DNA from 2 places in the Colwellia sp. NW0002-52-1 genome. Region 2 is predicted to be linked to the other one. Evidence: riboswitches for the same ligand, from Rfam matches in the RefSeq annotation. Region 2 holds a riboswitch; the other holds the start of a gene.
What was found. A riboswitch is a leader RNA that binds a small molecule or an ion and turns the genes downstream of it on or off. The one in region 2 is predicted to bind lysine.
Positions count from the first base shown of each region.

Region 1: it holds a riboswitch for lysine, as region 2 does, so the genes downstream of both, dapA (4-hydroxy-tetrahydrodipicolinate synthase) here and lysC (lysine-sensitive aspartokinase 3) in region 2, are expected to answer to the same signal.

Region 1 covers NZ_BAAJLU010000002.1:251,706-260,013, reverse strand. The annotation lists gene arcA (two-component system response regulator ArcA) at 1-164, opposite strand, end outside; gene AC27H3_RS03875 (sensor histidine kinase) at 655-2,268, opposite strand; gene AC27H3_RS03870 (methyltransferase) at 2,352-3,401, opposite strand; gene AC27H3_RS03865 (DsbA family protein) at 3,716-4,957, shown strand; lysine riboswitch at 5,414-5,651, shown strand; gene dapA (4-hydroxy-tetrahydrodipicolinate synthase) at 5,732-6,742, shown strand; gene AC27H3_RS03855 (2,3,4,5-tetrahydropyridine-2,6-dicarboxylate N-succinyltransferase) at 6,739-7,488, shown strand; gene AC27H3_RS03850 (PLP-dependent decarboxylase) at 7,498-8,308, shown strand, end outside.
Region 2 covers NZ_BAAJLU010000003.1:283,188-291,495, forward strand. The annotation lists partial or broken gene AC27H3_RS05440 (methyl-accepting chemotaxis protein) at 1-222, shown strand, start outside; gene queE (7-carboxy-7-deazaguanine synthase QueE) at 579-1,253, opposite strand; gene queC (7-cyano-7-deazaguanine synthase QueC) at 1,324-1,980, shown strand; gene lysC (lysine-sensitive aspartokinase 3) at 2,092-3,477, opposite strand; lysine riboswitch at 3,724-3,910, opposite strand; gene AC27H3_RS05460 (ElyC/SanA/YdcF family protein) at 4,139-4,894, shown strand; gene AC27H3_RS05465 (Nif3-like dinuclear metal center hexameric protein) at 5,019-5,777, opposite strand; gene AC27H3_RS05470 (class I SAM-dependent methyltransferase) at 5,851-6,597, opposite strand; gene gloB (hydroxyacylglutathione hydrolase) at 6,658-7,467, shown strand; gene AC27H3_RS05480 (lytic transglycosylase) at 7,547-8,308, shown strand, end outside.

The DNA.
Region 1 (8,308 bases), on a different contig from region 2:
ATATCTAAAATGACTAAATTAATGATATTACTTTTTAGGGCGCGCTCCATGCTCTCGCCGTCTATTGCTTCTGACACTGTATAACCTTCAGCTTCAAATAAATTTCGCAGGCTAAAGCGTGTTACGTCTTCGTCTTCTACGATTAAAATATGAGGTTTTTGCATGTTCTTTGTCCAGTTCTGTCAGAATAAGCTCGTATTCTGATTGAGTTTAGGGTGTTTTTTATTCCAAGCTTTCACTCGTCAACCACCGAAAAGCAACAAAATATCGACTAATGTTATAGACGCTAATGTTATAGAAGCTAATGTTAAAAAACAATCAATAGCATAACAATAAAGCGGTTTTTATCGATATGTATACTTTGTGTAGTTAACCTGAGCTCTGGATAATGAGTGCTTGATACTCAAGTGAATCAAAAGTTTAGCTGGTAAAGTAAATGCTATAGCAAGGTGAACATCACGAATAGACATCATCAATACTTCATTTTAACGCAGATAATGGGTTAAAAGGGAGCTTTGAGCGAGTACTGCTTATCCAGAGTTCAGGTTAGTTAACAACAGTATAGATTTAGCTCTGGTTAAATTTAGTAAAGCAGTGGCTAAGATTTAAAATTTTTATACATAACAATTACCGTTCGCTTTTAATTGTTAAGCATTAATTAAACGGAAAATTTATTTCAATACTCACACCTAAATTTAATTCACTGCTCAGTACTATTGAACCACCAAGTGCTTGAGTAACTAAATTATAAACCAAGTGCATGCCTAATCCACTTCCGCCTTCACCACGCTTAGTTGTAGTAAATGGTTCGAAAACTTTATGTTTGATGGATTCATTTACACCGACCCCATCATCTTTAAAAAGAATGTTGAGCTGATTACTTAAAGACATAACAGTGATCGAAATACGTCCCTGATCTTTGCCTTCAAAACCATGTATAACAGAGTTCATAATCAAATTAATTAATATTTGATTAATAGGTCCAGGTTTACTCGTAATATTTAAACTGTCAGGGCAATCAATATCAATGATATAAGGCAAGCTATGTAATTGTGGCCTCAAAGTTAGCAGTACTTCATTTAATAACTCTTTTACGTTAAACGTTCGCGTGTCTTCACTTGATTGGTCAACCGCTACTTTTTTAAAGCTGGAAATAAGATCGGCAGCGCGATTAAGGTTGCGATAGATAATGGCAATATTCTCAGAGCCGTCATTCAAAAATTTCTTAAGTTGGCTAGATTTTAATGTTTTGTTGTCAAAAGCGGTTTTAATTTCATCTAATCTATCCGCTAATAGGGTAGAAGCGGTTACACCAAGGCCAATGGGGGTGTTTACTTCATGGGCAACGCCAGCAACCATATCGCCAAGCGAGGCCATTTTTTCACTTTCAACGAGCTGACTTTGAAACTGGTGTAGCTTTTCAAGCGTAGAAAGCAATTCTTGATTCGATTCTTTTAACGCTTGAGTACGTTTATTTATCTTGTTTTCAAGTTCTTGTGAGTGCTCTAAACTTTGTTGCTCAGCGGTATCTAACTTTAATATTCTTTTTTCCATGCGAGCAAAAAGAATATTGATATTACGCGAGAGAATATCAGCTTCGCGATAAGGCATAGCTTTACAAGCTTGTAAGAAATTTCTTTGTCGTGAAGCCTGTTGTACTGTGCTAGCCAATGAATAAAAGGGGGCGCTTAGATAACGCTCAAGCCGAAGAGCTATAAAAGTAGCGATTAAAGCAACGATACACACAACAATAAAACTAATGATTATTAACTGATCTCTGATCTGAGTCATATTTTCATTATTGCTTTGTAGGTATATATAACCAATTGTTGTATTTTCTGATTTGATCGGTTGCATATACTCTAAGTATGTATCTGTATATTTTGGTGTTTGTAAATTGATTATACTGCTAGATTTTTCTGCTATGGCCGTGCGTTGTTGATTACGCTTATAACTATAAAAAAGCGTCGGCTTTTCATCCTGGTTACCTAATTTGTAAATATGAAGATAATTTAAATTAGGGACATGCGAGGGCAGAGTGAAATTATCAAGTAAAGCCTGACGCTTAGCATTAATGATATAGGAAATACTTTCATTACCTAAAACATCTGCCCAATGTTTAATCTGTGAAACTGAGTTGGCCTTGAAACTATCGTTATATTTTAGGCTTACTATAGTAATGCTTAAAATAGATAACAATGAGATAGCACCTATGATAAATATCAGGCAGATTCGACGAATGGACCAAACAGGTTGGGTTGTTGGCATGAAGCACTATACTCAATTATTATGGTGATTAACTGATTGTAGAAAACCTTATTGCTTTCAACAATCATTTTGTCAGAGTTATTTTATTTTCTAGTATTTAAATAGCATTGATAAACTGCAAAACCTTTTTTAATAACTAAGGTTTTTGTGTCACCTATCGCTTTCTCCATAATGGGTAAATATTTTAAAAAACTATTCGCGACAACAGTAATACTACCTTTGCTGGATAGGTTTTGCTTGATCTGAGATAAAAACTGCTCTGTTGCAGCATAATGTGTTTTTACCCCTTGGTGAAACGGAGGGTTCGAAATTACAAAGTCATAGCTATTTTTAACATCAGATAAGCTATTTGAAGCAATATACTCACCACTTAATTGGTTTAAACCTAAGGTTGTTTGTGCCGAGTGCAATGCTAAGGCACTAACATCAACTAAGGTTAGTTTTGTTGTAGGATGCACGGTACCGATATAGGCTGCAATTACCCCAGCGCCACAGCCAAAATCTAATACTTTGCCGCTTATTATTTCAGGTAAATTTTCCAGTAAAACTTCGGTACCAACATCTAGAGAATTTTGACTAAACACACCAGGTAATGCGGCTATTTTTAGGGTTTTTTCTTGTACCTGAATTGAATAGTATTTATAAAAGCTTTGTAGATCGAAACTTGGTAGTGACGTTTTAAACTTAGCGATATACATTAAGCAATGTCGGGCAGCGTCGGCTTTATTACAATAATCAAGATAGTCTGTCCCAAGTTTGTCAGCCGATTTAACACCGCCTTTATTTTCACCAACAATAACGATAGTGGCATCTTCAGTCATTGAATTAGCTAACATTGCTAGGGTAAAAGCGAACTCAGCCTTGCTTTTAGGGAAATGAATTATCGCCATATCATGTTTGTGTTTGGCGGCATACTCAACACAAAAATGAGCACTAACCTTGGCATTATTTAATTGCTGACAAGCTTTATATTGGGCATAGTTTGTGTGGTAACTATCAATACTTGCTCCACTATGTTGGCTGAGGTATTGAGCAATAATACCGTGGTCCTCAATATTAACCAATAGAGGTCTTGTTGCTGATAAGCCGTCAATATTGCGTATTAATAATTGATTAATGTTACTCGTAGCCATTAAATTACCCGTCTTCGTGAAAGTATTGTTATTGTTTGAGCTTAGCCTTTTAAAGCGAGACGTGGCTGAGTAAACAAAATTATGTCAATGAAACTAAGTCAATAAAACTAAGTTAAATGAAACATATTGAAATGAATTATCTTATTTAAACATAATTCATTTATCTCGCTAAAATTAATATGTCATAATGCGGCGCATTCTACGCGAATAAAATTATCTCGCCATCATTAGTCCATAGGGAATTAACTATTTTTAATAAAATGTTATTGCGACTAAAAATAAAATGGTTACAAAGCCATTATCGAACAAAAATATTGATTTTTCGTTATTTTTTCATTGGACGTTTTTTAGGCCAAAAATCAAAAGCGGAAGTTTACCTTTCACTAAATGATCCACATAGCTTTATGCTAGTACAAATGCTATCTCGTTTAGAAACGAATTATCATCTTAATTTTAAAGTGCTTTTTATTTGGGGAACTTTACCCGGCATTACCATTTGTCCAAAACTATATCGTCAATGGGCAATTAAAGATGCTAATTTAACCGCAGCACAATTTAACTTAATTGAAATTATAGACGAGCCTACATCGGCTTCTTTAACCACAGGACAACAGGCTTGGCAATTACAAGTTAATAATATCGCCAATGCAGAGCAAATCTTTATAAATACTTGGGGTAATAAGTTCGAAGAGCACTTTCAAACCTCAACCCCGACTATTAATCATCAAGTTAAAAACCAACTTCGCTTAAAAGCAAAAGGGCATTACGCCCCAGCAAGCATTTTTTTTGCAGGTACTTGGTATGTAGGGGTTGAACGTTTATATCACTTTGAGCGCCTGTTAAAAGAGCTCCTATTAATAGATGAATTAAGTGAAGTGTTAATGACAACACAACCACTAGATTACGCTGTTAAGCCACAACCTTTTCCACATAAAATAGTGGATATTCATGCTGGCAAAACAGTGAGTGAGTCGGTTGCTCCGATAGTAATATATTTGTCTTTGCGAAGTCCTTATTCTTATTTGGGTTTTGTAAAAGCTATTGCTCTCGCAGAGCGATGTCAGGTTGAACTAGTCATTAAACCTATTTTACCGCTATTGATGCGTGGCGCGCCTCTTCCACTCGTTAAGCAAAAATATATTTATCTTGATGCTTTTCGTGAAGCTAAAAAGTTAGGTATTGAGTTTACCGGTTTTACAGATCCATTAGGGACTGGTGTTATTAATGCTTATCGTTTATTTGCTTGGGCGCAGCAACAAGGTAAAGCTGTAGAGTATATGTTGGCTTGCTTTAAAGCGATTTATGTTAGAGGTATCGACTTAGCTAATCATGAAAACCTTGAAGATATTTTTAAAGAGTTATCGCTAAATATCGAAGATGCCTATGCTTATCAAGAACAGCACGACTGGCAGCAGTGGGCAGACATAAACCAAATTGATTTAACTAACCTTAATTTATGGGGCGTGCCTAGCTTTAGTTACGGGAATGCTAGTTATTGGGGGCAAGATAGAATTCCAGCCTTGGAGAAGGAAATAAATTACCTTCGACATAGTTAACCTGAACTCTGGATAAGCAGCACTTGTTCAATGCTCCCTTTTAACCCATTTCCAAGGCAAAAAATGAAGCATTAATGGTGTCTATTCTTGATTTTCACCTTGCTATAGCATTTACTTTACCAGTTAAGCTTTTGATACTCCGTTTTAACCCATTGTCTGCGTTAAAAAGTCGATAAATAGCGTGCTATTCATCAACGTTTTGCCTTGGAAATGGCGAAAAATGAAGCATTAATGGCATCTATTCGTGATGTTTACTTTGCTATAGTGTTTACTTTACCAGCTAAGCTTTTGATTCACTTGTGTATCAAGCACTCATTATCCAGAGTTCAGGTGAGTTAAATTTAATTGTTAATATAGACGTAGAGCTCTATTGACTGTACTTATATTTAAATGTTTTAATATTGCAGTCCCTTATTCCAGTGAGATTAATCATCAAAGGTTAATTATCACTAATATAGGGCCAGAAGAGGAGCGTTAGCCAGGTAATTATTGTGAAGAGATCAAACTCTAGTGAGCAATAGTGAGGGGGTATAACGCCGAGGTAATTATATTTTTGATGATGTAATTATCGGTTGTTAAGACTTAATTATATATAGTTATGTTAAGTTTTTTATTTTACGAACTAAATGAGCTCGTAAAATACTAGGTTGAATCCTTGCAACTGTCACCTAATAGGTGGAGAGCTTCTGGCCTTTGTTAAGGCCAAATTTCGTCCTTGAAATTTTGCCTCTACAAGCGCCTATAAGTTCTCCGAACGACAAGAGTTCGAGAGAAATGAATCAAAACAATTCGAAAGAAAAACCACAAATATCAGATCAACCTTTGGTTTGGACTGCACTCATAACGCCATTATTTGATAATGACGAAATTGACTACGACAGTTTACACAAACTAGTTTTACAGCAAAACTCCGCCCAAAATGGCATTTTATTACTTGGCAGTACGGGGGAAGGACTGGCATTAACTGCGACAGAGCATTTAAGTATTGTTGAATACGTTTGTGCTATGGCGTTACAAGTGCCGATCATGGTTGCCGTTGGGGGTTATAACCTAAACGAGCAACTTGCTTGGATTGCCAAGTGTAATTCCTTGCCAATAGATGCTTATTTGCTTGGTAGCCCTATTTATGCAAAACCAGGTCCTGTCGGACAAAGGTTATGGTTTAACAGCCTACTTGATGCGGCTAACTTTCCTTGTATGCTTTATAACGTGCCTTCGCGTAGTGGTGTGGAAATTTCAATTTCGACACTGCAAGCATTACAAAATCATAAAAATTGCTGGGCATTAAAAGAAGCCAGTGGTGATCTTCATAAGTTACTCGCCTATAAAGAACATTGTCCTGAGCTAGCATTATATAGCGGCGAAGATGCCATGATGCCTTATCTTGCCGGCGCTAAGGTTAAGGGTTTAGTGTCTGTATGTGCGAACGTTTGGCCAATGGCAACTCGACAATATGTAGCGATGGCTTTAGCACATCAAAATGAGGGACTTTTCCCGCTTTGGCATAAAGCAATCGCCGCACTATTTCAGGTGGCAAGTCCCATCCCTGTAAAGGTGTTAATGGCTGAACTGAAAACAATCAGCAGTGCGCAATTACGCTTACCTTTATCTCATAAAGAAATTGCTGAGAAAAATGCCTTGCTTGAAGTAAATCAAACAATTCAACAATGGCTTGAGGCCAACGCTAATCATCCTTTAGCCCATGTACACTCAATCGAAAGCATTTGCAGTGTAAGCGAACTACATTATTCAACCCCCACTAACTTACGAGAAGTAAATTCATGAACTGGCAACAAACATTAGCAGACTTAGAAACAGGTAAAACTAGATCAGCACAACAAAATAACGATGGCTCTTGGCAAGTAAATACCGACGTAAAAGAAGCAATTTTAGCGGCATTTAAAGCAGGAGAAAATATTGAGTTTGACGGAGCATACAAAGGCTTTGTTGATAAACATAATTTACCTGCGCGTGAATTTACAGTCGCCGACCAAGTAAGAATGGTGCCGGGTGGTTCGTCAGTTCGTCGTGGTGCTTATATTGCGCCTGGCGTAATTATTATGCCGCCAGCTTATATTAACGTTGGAGCATTTGTAGATACTGGCACCATGGTTGATAGCCACGCATTAATCGGTTCATGTGCGCAAATAGGTAAAAATGTGCATGTTTCTGCGGCGGTACAAATTGGTGGGGTACTTGAGCCTATTGGTGCTAGTCCAGTAATCATTGAAGATAATGCTTTCTTAAGTGCTGGCGTAATTATTGTTGAAGGTATAGTAGTGAAAAAAGGTGCGGTGTTAGCACCAGGCGTATCTTTATCAGCTTCAGTGCCAGTGTATGATTGTGTAAACAACCTGATGTTAGATAAAGGTGCAGATATTCCTGAAAATGCGGTAGTTGTGCCAGGTACGCGCCCTGTTAAAGGCGGTTGGGCTGAGCAACAAGGGCTTAACATGGCTTGTGCGTTAATTATTAAGTATCGTGATGAAAAAAGTAATGCAGCTTTAGAGCTTGAATCTGTATTGCGCTAGGAACTAAAAATGACTGCAATGTTAAACAAAGCAACTCGGCCAAATTGGCTGAGAAATTCTGTTATTAAATCACTTATCGAGTATCAGCAAACTCAGCAAAGCGGTGCTGAGCTCATTGAAGATGAAGTTGGCTTTTTTCTTTATGATTTAGATTATCTAGAGCAGCATTTGTCCAAGTTGATACAACAAGATGTGATTAAACTTTGGTTTGCTGTAAAAGCCAATCCATTATCACGGGTAATTTCTACCTTAGCTGAACAAGGTTTTAATTTTGACGTTGCGAGTCAAGGTGAGCTTAGCCAAGTGTTAGGACAAAATATTCCTGCTGACAGAATACTTAATACGGGACCGGCAAAGTCAAAGCAGCAAATGAAAGCATTCTTAACGCAAGGAGTTAATACTTTTGTTGTTGAAAGCTTGAACCAATTGCAATGGCTGAACGAAGCAGCAAGTGAACTATCTTGCCAACCCCAAGTGTTACTTAGAGTTCAATTACAGTGGGCTGAAGGTGAGAAAAATCCATTAGGTGGTAATGAAGTCACCGCCTTCGGTTTATCTTGCCAAGAGTGGCAAACCATTAAAGTTACCGACTTTCCGGCTTTAAATATTAATGGCTTGCATATTTTCCAATGGGGAAACATGTTGAGCAATCAGCGCATGTTTGAACTTTGGTCACAAATGGTTGCCCCTTTGCTTTCATTGGCAGAGCAATTAGAAATGACGCTTGAAGTGTTAGATTTAGGCGGTGGCTTAGGCGTAGACTATTTGCAAACTGGGCAAAACTTAAGTTGGGAGCAAATAGTTGCTGATTTAGCAAAAA
Region 2 (8,308 bases):
CGACAACTTGCTTCTAGGACAAGTCAATCAACCAATGAAATTGCCACAGTGGTATCCGACAATCAGGAAATTACTGCAAATGTACAAGACGGTATGAACTCGGTAACCACTTATCTTGATAAAGGCCAAGCACAATTATCAGCAGTTGCTAAAGTCATGGAGCAAATAAAAGCTGGAGCTACAAATGTATCGAATACTGTTGCTAGTTTATCAAACTCATGAAACTCATGATAAAATGCAAAGTACTTTCCATGAGTCGAAAGCCAGTGAGGATCACAATAGGAAAAATTGATTGAATAATCATTAACGCTAGTTTCTATTTTACAATACTTTGTTTCACTCGTAATCCTTAGATAGATTGAACATAGTGAAACTAAGTAACCAGCGCTATTGACACCAAAATTGGAAAAAATTACCAGTAGTAGCTTCAGGAAAAGATCTTCTTAATCCTTAATAATCAGCTATAGGCTACTTTAAGTACAGGAAAGTATTTATATACATTAGAAAAACTTAAAAGGCAGAAGATTTAACTGCCTGTATATCATCAAAGTCAAGATGAGACTATTAAGAAGAGTATCCTACTCAATACCAATATATTTATGTACTTGCACCGATAAGCGCCAGTTGTTTTCAATACATGTGGCAATAGCAAGTTCAGTTGCCCGTTGCTTTTGGCTAATAGGCTGTAAGTATATTTGTTTGTCTTCAACTTTATGTTCAGCTAATAACGCTTTTAAGTCGTCTATGTGTTGTTCGGTGCCAACCGGGTGTTTAATTTCGTTAGCGCGTTGCATAGCACTGGCTAAAATTTTGTAACCTCCACGCATATTTACTTTCGGTGAAACGGTTACCCAGCACTGCTCTGATACGTTTATTTCAAAAGTACCTGACGTTTCAACTTGGCAGCTATAACCTTGGGCTTCAAAATACAGGCACAACTCGATTAAATCTATCATGCAGGGTTCGCCACCCGTGATCACTATATGTTTAGCTTTATAGCCCTGTTGATTGAATATTTCGGCTATATTATCAAGTGATAAATTTGACCATTGTTCGGTCTCTTCTGACTTATTTAAAAGTGTTTCACTTGAAATTTCTAACTCAGGATGAATCTCCCAAGTATGCTTGGTATCGCACCAAGAACAGCCTACAGGACAGCCCTGTAAACGAAGGAAAATTGACGGTTGACCGGTAAAAGAGCCCTCGCCTTGTAGAGTTTCAAACAATTCATTTATTTTATAACGTGTGGTCATTACTTTAATGCTTAGATAATTTCGAGTAGAATGCGCAAGTTTTATATTATACCTCAAGAGAACTACAAATATGAGTAATAAAGTCGTAGTAATTTTTTCCGGCGGCATGGATTCATTCACGGTACTTAACCGCGCTTTAAAAGATGGCAAAGAAGTGTATGCTTTAACCTTTGATTATGGTCAAAAGCACGTAAAAGAAATTGCTTGTGCTAGCAAGGTTTGCCAACAATTAGGTGTTGCTCATAAAGTTATCGATATTTCTGCGATAAACCAGTTATTAGCTGGTTCATCGTTAACTGATGATATTGAAATACCTGAAGGCCATTACGAAGCAGAAAGCATGAAATCTACCGTGGTGCCGAATCGTAATATGATTTTATTGTCATTAGCAGTAGGTTATGCAGTTTCAGTAAAAGCTTCACAAGTATATTACGGCGCACATTCTGGCGACCATGCAATTTATCCGGATTGTCGCCCAGAATTTGTCATGAAAATGAATGACGTTTGTAAAATAGCAAACTACGAAGCTGTAGAAATTTTTAGTCCATACTTAACTAATAATAAGTCTGATATTTTAACTGATGGCTTAAAAATGGGCTTAAGTTATGAAAATACATGGACTTGTTATAATGGCCGCGAGAAAGCTTGTGGCAAATGTGGTGCTTGCCAAGAGCGCTTAGAAGCATTTGCTGATAATAATGTTACTGATCCTTTGGCTTATGAATAGCCTTAAAAGCAGCTAATTTTGCACAATAAAGAAAATAAGAAAGGGACAGTGTAATGTCCCTTTCTTATTTTTAATAAATGACGTTTATTCTACTAACGCTAATGACAATATTTAGCTTGTAAATAACGTATTATGTAAACGTTCTACAACTTGATTAGCATCAGCTTCGGGCACCAAGAAACAAAGGTTATGATTACTTGCACCATGACAAATCATACGTATGTTAAAGTCATTTACTTTATCAAAAATGCTACTTCCAACACCTTTAGTGCCATGAATTTTATTACCGATCACTGCAATTAAACTCAAACCATGCTCAACGCTGACTTCACAAAGCTGTTCTAGCTCTTCAACTACCGCTTTAGTTAATAAAGCCTGTGTTGAACCATGTGGGTTATCAAAGGTAAGCGCTACACTTATTTCACTGGTTGTGATCAAATCGACACTTAATTGATGCTTTGCTAATACGGTAAACACTTTTGCTAAAAAACCACTCGCATGTAGCATTTGTGGGCTCTTTACCGTTACAAGTGTTTGTTCTCGGCGCAATGCGATTGAACGATAAGTAGGATTAGAGTTTACTTCACGCTGTATTCTTGTGCCGCCAGAGTCAGGCTCTTTACTTGAACCAACAAATACTGGGATATCTTGGCGCATGGCAGGAATAAGCGTTGCAGGATGAAGTATTTTAGCGCCAAAGGTTGCCATTTCTGCGGCTTCACCAAAACTTATTTCATTAATTGAGCGCGCTTGATCAGTAATGCGAGGATCAGTAGTGAAAATTCCTACAACATCAGTCCATATACTTAAATTGTTGGCTTGTAGTGCTTCCGCTAATAGGGCTGCACTGTAGTCTGAGCCTCCACGGCCAAGTGTGGTGGTATTGTTGTCTTGGTCGCTGCCAATAAAGCCTTGTGTAACAATAACTTTATCATTCAGCAATGGTAATAATAACTGTTGGGCATTACTGGCTAACTGGTTTAAATCAACTTGAGCTTTACCAAACAAGCTGTCGGTTTTCATCACTTGGCGAACATCAAAATAGTGACCATTGACACCGACAGATTGTAAAACTTGCGCAAAAATACGTGAACTGAATTGCTCACCAAAAGCTAGAATTTCATCACTGTTTTTCATCGTGTGATTCGCAGCTTGTTGATCTGTAAAAACACGTAACGACTCTAGTAAGGTAACTATTTCGCTATTAATCGCTTCAAAATTGGTAAAATGTAGTGTAATGGCATATTGAATATCAGCAATATTACTTAAAATTTGCTCACGCTCATTGCTTGGCACATCTGCTTGGCTCAAACGCACTAAGTGATTTGTCACTCCTGCACTTGCTGAAACCACGACCACACGATTAGCCGTATTATTTTTAATAATGTCAGCACAACGTAACATGGCTTCAAAGTCAGCAACACTCGTACCGCCAAACTTTGCCACGGTAATATTAGTTGGTGTAATGATATTGGTTTGGTTTTTATTAGCAGACATGTAAGTTCTCCTGATAAGTGGTTTCAAGAACTTCAAAACTAATATTGTATGATAAATTTTCGATTGAGCTTACATCCGTTATTAACGGCAAAGAATAACAGTTTAACATAAAATATCTTCCTAAGAGCCTATTTACTGTAAGGTATTTTGTAAAGTGCAGTAAATATTCAAGGCTAATAACTAACAGGAAGAGCATGACTGAGCGTAGAGCGAATAACAATTAAAAGCTTAATTGAACGGTACTTTTCAGCCAGAAGCTCTCCACCCTTTACTAAAATATTAATTTTAGCGGTGACAGCCCTAAGGATTCAGCCCTAGCGACCGAATGCGATATCTCCCAGTATCAACATTCTCGGCAATTGTCCCCCTTGGTAACAGTCAAAGGATGGGATCCTCTTGTTACTTACCTGGCAATTGCGCCTCTTCTGGTGTGAAAATTATAATAAAAGCTATTGGCAATAAAATTAAACTACTCATTAAGCTGATGTAAAATATATTTTAATTTTCAACGCGGGTATTTAACCTTATCTAAAATTAAATATCAACAGACTTTTAGACGTCTAAACAAAATAATTTCCTATAAAAATAGCTACTGCTAATCAGTGACAGACTTGTTATGCTTCAATAGCTTGAAATAATTAAACTATTTGGACTTTTAGATATGGATTTATTCTTACTTAAAAAAATTATTAGCCTGATGATAATGCCATTGAGTATTACAATAATTTTGCTACTTTTCGCCGTTATATTTTATCGCATCAAGCCAAAGCTTAGTTTTGTCGCCCTGCTTAGCGGTAGCTCATTATTGCTGTTATCTACTCTTCCATCTATTTCAGATACGTTAATGGCGCCGTTAGAAAATAACTACCCTGCATTTACTCGTAGTGTTAAGCCGGTTGACTATATTGTTATTCTAGGTGGCGCGCATACTACAGTTGCTGGCTTACCAGCGACTAGCCAATTAAATTCCAGTTCACTTGCAAGATTAGTTGAAGCTTTACGTATTTATAAAATGCACCCTGAAGCACAAATTATTACCTCTGGATTCTCAGGTGGTGATGTTAGTTCAAATGCTGAAAAAGTTAAACAAGCTGCAGTGTCATTAGGTGTGCCTGCTCATCGAATTATTACTGAAAACTTTCCACAAGATACCCAAGAAGAAGCACAACTAATATCGCCGCGGGTAATTAATAGCAATGTAGTTTTAGTAACCAGTGCCAACCATATGCCACGGGCAATGGCCTATTTCGAAAAATATGGCGTATATGCAATTCCAGCACCCGCTAGCCCTTGGGTTAAGCATAACGAGCATAGGCCATGGCAGTATTATTTTCCGAGTGGGAAAAAGTTACAACAAACAAGTATGGCTTGGTATGAGGTCTTAGGACGAGTAGTACAGTGGTTTAAAAGTTTATAAAAAAATACAGAGATAAATAAGGCATTTCATGCATACTGAAATGCCAAATTAAAATATTTAAACTTCAAATTTCATAAAGTAATATTAAACAAAATCACCTAATTCTTTTATGAATGCTGTTAGTTTAAGCAGGATTATCAATATCAATAAATTTGGCAATTATTGGTAGTTGCTGATTAAAATGCTCAGCTAATGCTTTTGCACCATAACGCTCGGTTGCATGATGGCCAGCACAATAAAAATGTATATCCATTTCACGTGCAACGTGTGTAGTTTGCTCAGAAACTTCACCTGAGATAAAAGCGTCTATGCCTTGTTCAGCAGCTAATTCAATATACCCTTGTCCACCACCACTACACCAAGCAACAGTTTTTATCGCTTTATTTGAAGGTGGTGCGATATGCATGCAATTGCGGTTGAGGGTATCATTTATTCTTTGTTCAAGCGCTTGTGGGCTTAGTTCGTCAGTAAAATCACCGCGAACTGCGACACTGAGTGGATTGCCTTGCTCTAATGGCGAGACATTATTAATAGAAAACAACTTAGCCAATTGTGCGTTATTGCCTAAAGTAGGATGAATATCTAAAGGTAAATGGTAAGCAAATAAATTAATATCGTTTTCCAGTAACGCCTTGATACGCTTATGCTTCATACCGCGTATAACATAACTTTCGTTTTTCCAAAAAAAACCATGATGTACCACTAAAGCATCGGCTTTTTCCAAAATGGCTTGTTCAATTAATGCTTGAGTAGCGGTTACACCTGTTATCACGTTAGTGATCTGTACTGTTCCTTGAATTTGTAAACCATTTGGACAAAAATCTTTAATTTGTTCGGGCTTTAACAAGGTGTTTAAATAGTTTTCAAATTCATCGCGTTGCATGGATATTGTAGACCTTAATTTACTGGTTATGTTTGGGTGTTGACACAAAACGTATCACGACTTATTTAATTTGCTAATTGTTTTTTCTTGATGAATTCATTGTTGGCACTTTTACCGGTTCAAAACGAGGTCTAATTTGCCATTTGGCTTTAATAGGCGTTAAAGGTAGCACTCTTTTTTTTGCCACAATGACATAAACTGAGCCTAAACTTGGAAAATACCGTGATGCTATATTATGCCAATGGTTACTGATAACACCTTGAGTAACTTGCCTTGCCAATGTCGAGTGTAAAAAACGTTTATCCAATTGAATTTCAAACCCCATTAAATGCAGCCAATCTTTAACTCGCATGGGAGAAAATAATCTTTCATTCCAAGGGGTTTTATTGCGTCTATAAGGTATAAATTGGTTCAAACCCGCAAGACTAAATGGATTAAAGCCAGTAATAACAAGATAGCCATTCGGAATTAATACCCTATTAGCTTCGCGTACAACGTGGTGAGGATCTAACGAAAACTCTAAAGCATGTGCTAACACACAAACATCAACACTATGTTCAAGTAACGGTAAATCATCAATGTCACCAACAAGGTTACACTTTTGAGCTTGCTCACTTAAGGTTAATTGATGTTTAATTGGGCTTTGAGAACTATCAATCTCTCCACTTAATGCACCAATTTTAAGCAAATGATAACCAAAAAACTTAGGCCACCATGGCGCTAATGTTTGATTAATATTAGCCACAATAAGCTCACCATTAGGCAAATCTTGCCAAGATGTAGGATAGTCAGGTTGCCTAAACGCTAGTGCTGGTTTCATTATGTTAAACAATTAAAAAAATCAGTATAATCATTACGTCAGTATACTCAGGAGCCACAGATGCAGCAAACACAAAGCACGACAAAAATGAAAGTTTCAATGATCAAAGCCTTTTCAGACAATTATATTTGGGCTGTTTCGTCGCTTGAAAGTAAACATATCGCGCTGGTAGACCCTGGCGATGCCCAAGTGTGTATCGATTTTATTGAGCAACAACAATTACAGTTATCAACTATTTTGATCACACACCATCATGCTGACCATGTTGGTGGTATTAACAAGCTCGTTGAATATTGTAAAGCTAAGCAATGGCCATTAACTATTTATGGCCCTGAGAGTGAAAACATTCCTCATTGTGATGTTGCTTTAAACGAGAGTCATTCTGTTAAATTAAGCGATTTAGATTTAGAATTTAAAGTGATTGATCTTCCAGGCCATACCAGTGGCCATATTGCCTATTTGTCGGAAGATAATCTATTTTGTGGTGACACCCTGTTTTCAGGAGGTTGTGGTAGGTTGTTCGAAGGTACACCAGAACAAATGCTGTCATCGCTAGAGAAATTAAGTGCCCTTCCTGAGCGCACACATGTATATTGTGCTCATGAATATACTCAAGCGAATCTTAACTTTGCATTAACCGTTGAGCCTTGTAATACCGAGCTGGTGCATTATTACAACCAGGTACTACAAAAACGTGAGCAAGGTATTGCAACAATCCCAACATCCATTATGCTTGAAAAGAAAATAAACCCTTTTTTACGCAGTCATGAAGCAAGTTTAATGACCAGTGCTAGCGAATATAGCGAAAGTGCTGTTCAAGATAAATTACAAACATTTACGATTATTCGTGGCTGGAAAGACAATTTCTAAGCTATTTTAATTGTACAAATCTTGAATAACAGCCCTAAATAAGTAACACTGGCGCCAAGTAAACCCAAATAGATATTTCATGAAGTATATAAGCCTATCTGTAGCAACCGTTCTTTTATTGTCCGGTTGCCAATCAATATTAAATCAAAACCAATCTGATCAACACAATACTAATGTAGAAGCGGATGCGCTAATTGACGTAGCCTCAGTAGCTGAGATTAATCAAGCGCTATTAGTTGATGAAGCGATTGATGTAATTCACCCGGTTGCCGATGGCAATGTTGACCTAGGTAATGAAGATAAAGAAAATTATTTTTCTGATGATGTATGGCAGAGAATACGGAGCAACCTTAATCTTACTATTCCTAAAAATTCACGTGTTGCGAGTCAAAGAGATTGGTTTGTTAAGCACCCAACCTATTTAACTCGTGTAGCAAAACGCGCCGAGCCTTTTTTGTTCTACATTGTTGAAGAGTTAGAAGCTAACAACATGCCAATCGAAATCGCCTTGTTACCTATAGTTGAAAGTGCATTCGATCCTTTTGCATACTCACATGGTAGAGCTTCGGGTATGTGGCAATTTGTGCCCGGCACTGGTAAACGTTTCGGCATGAAACAAAACTGGTGGTACGATGGCCGCCGTGACGTGGTTGCATCAACTCAAGGTGCAATTGAGTATCTTAAATATTTGAATGAATTTTTCGATGGCGATTGGATGCTTGCTTTAGCTGCATACAACTCAGGTGAGGGTCGTGTCAGACGTGCGGTAAGAAAAAATCAAAAGAAGAATCTTCCAACCGACTTTTGGTCGCTAGACTTACCTAAAGAAACTCGTGCCTAT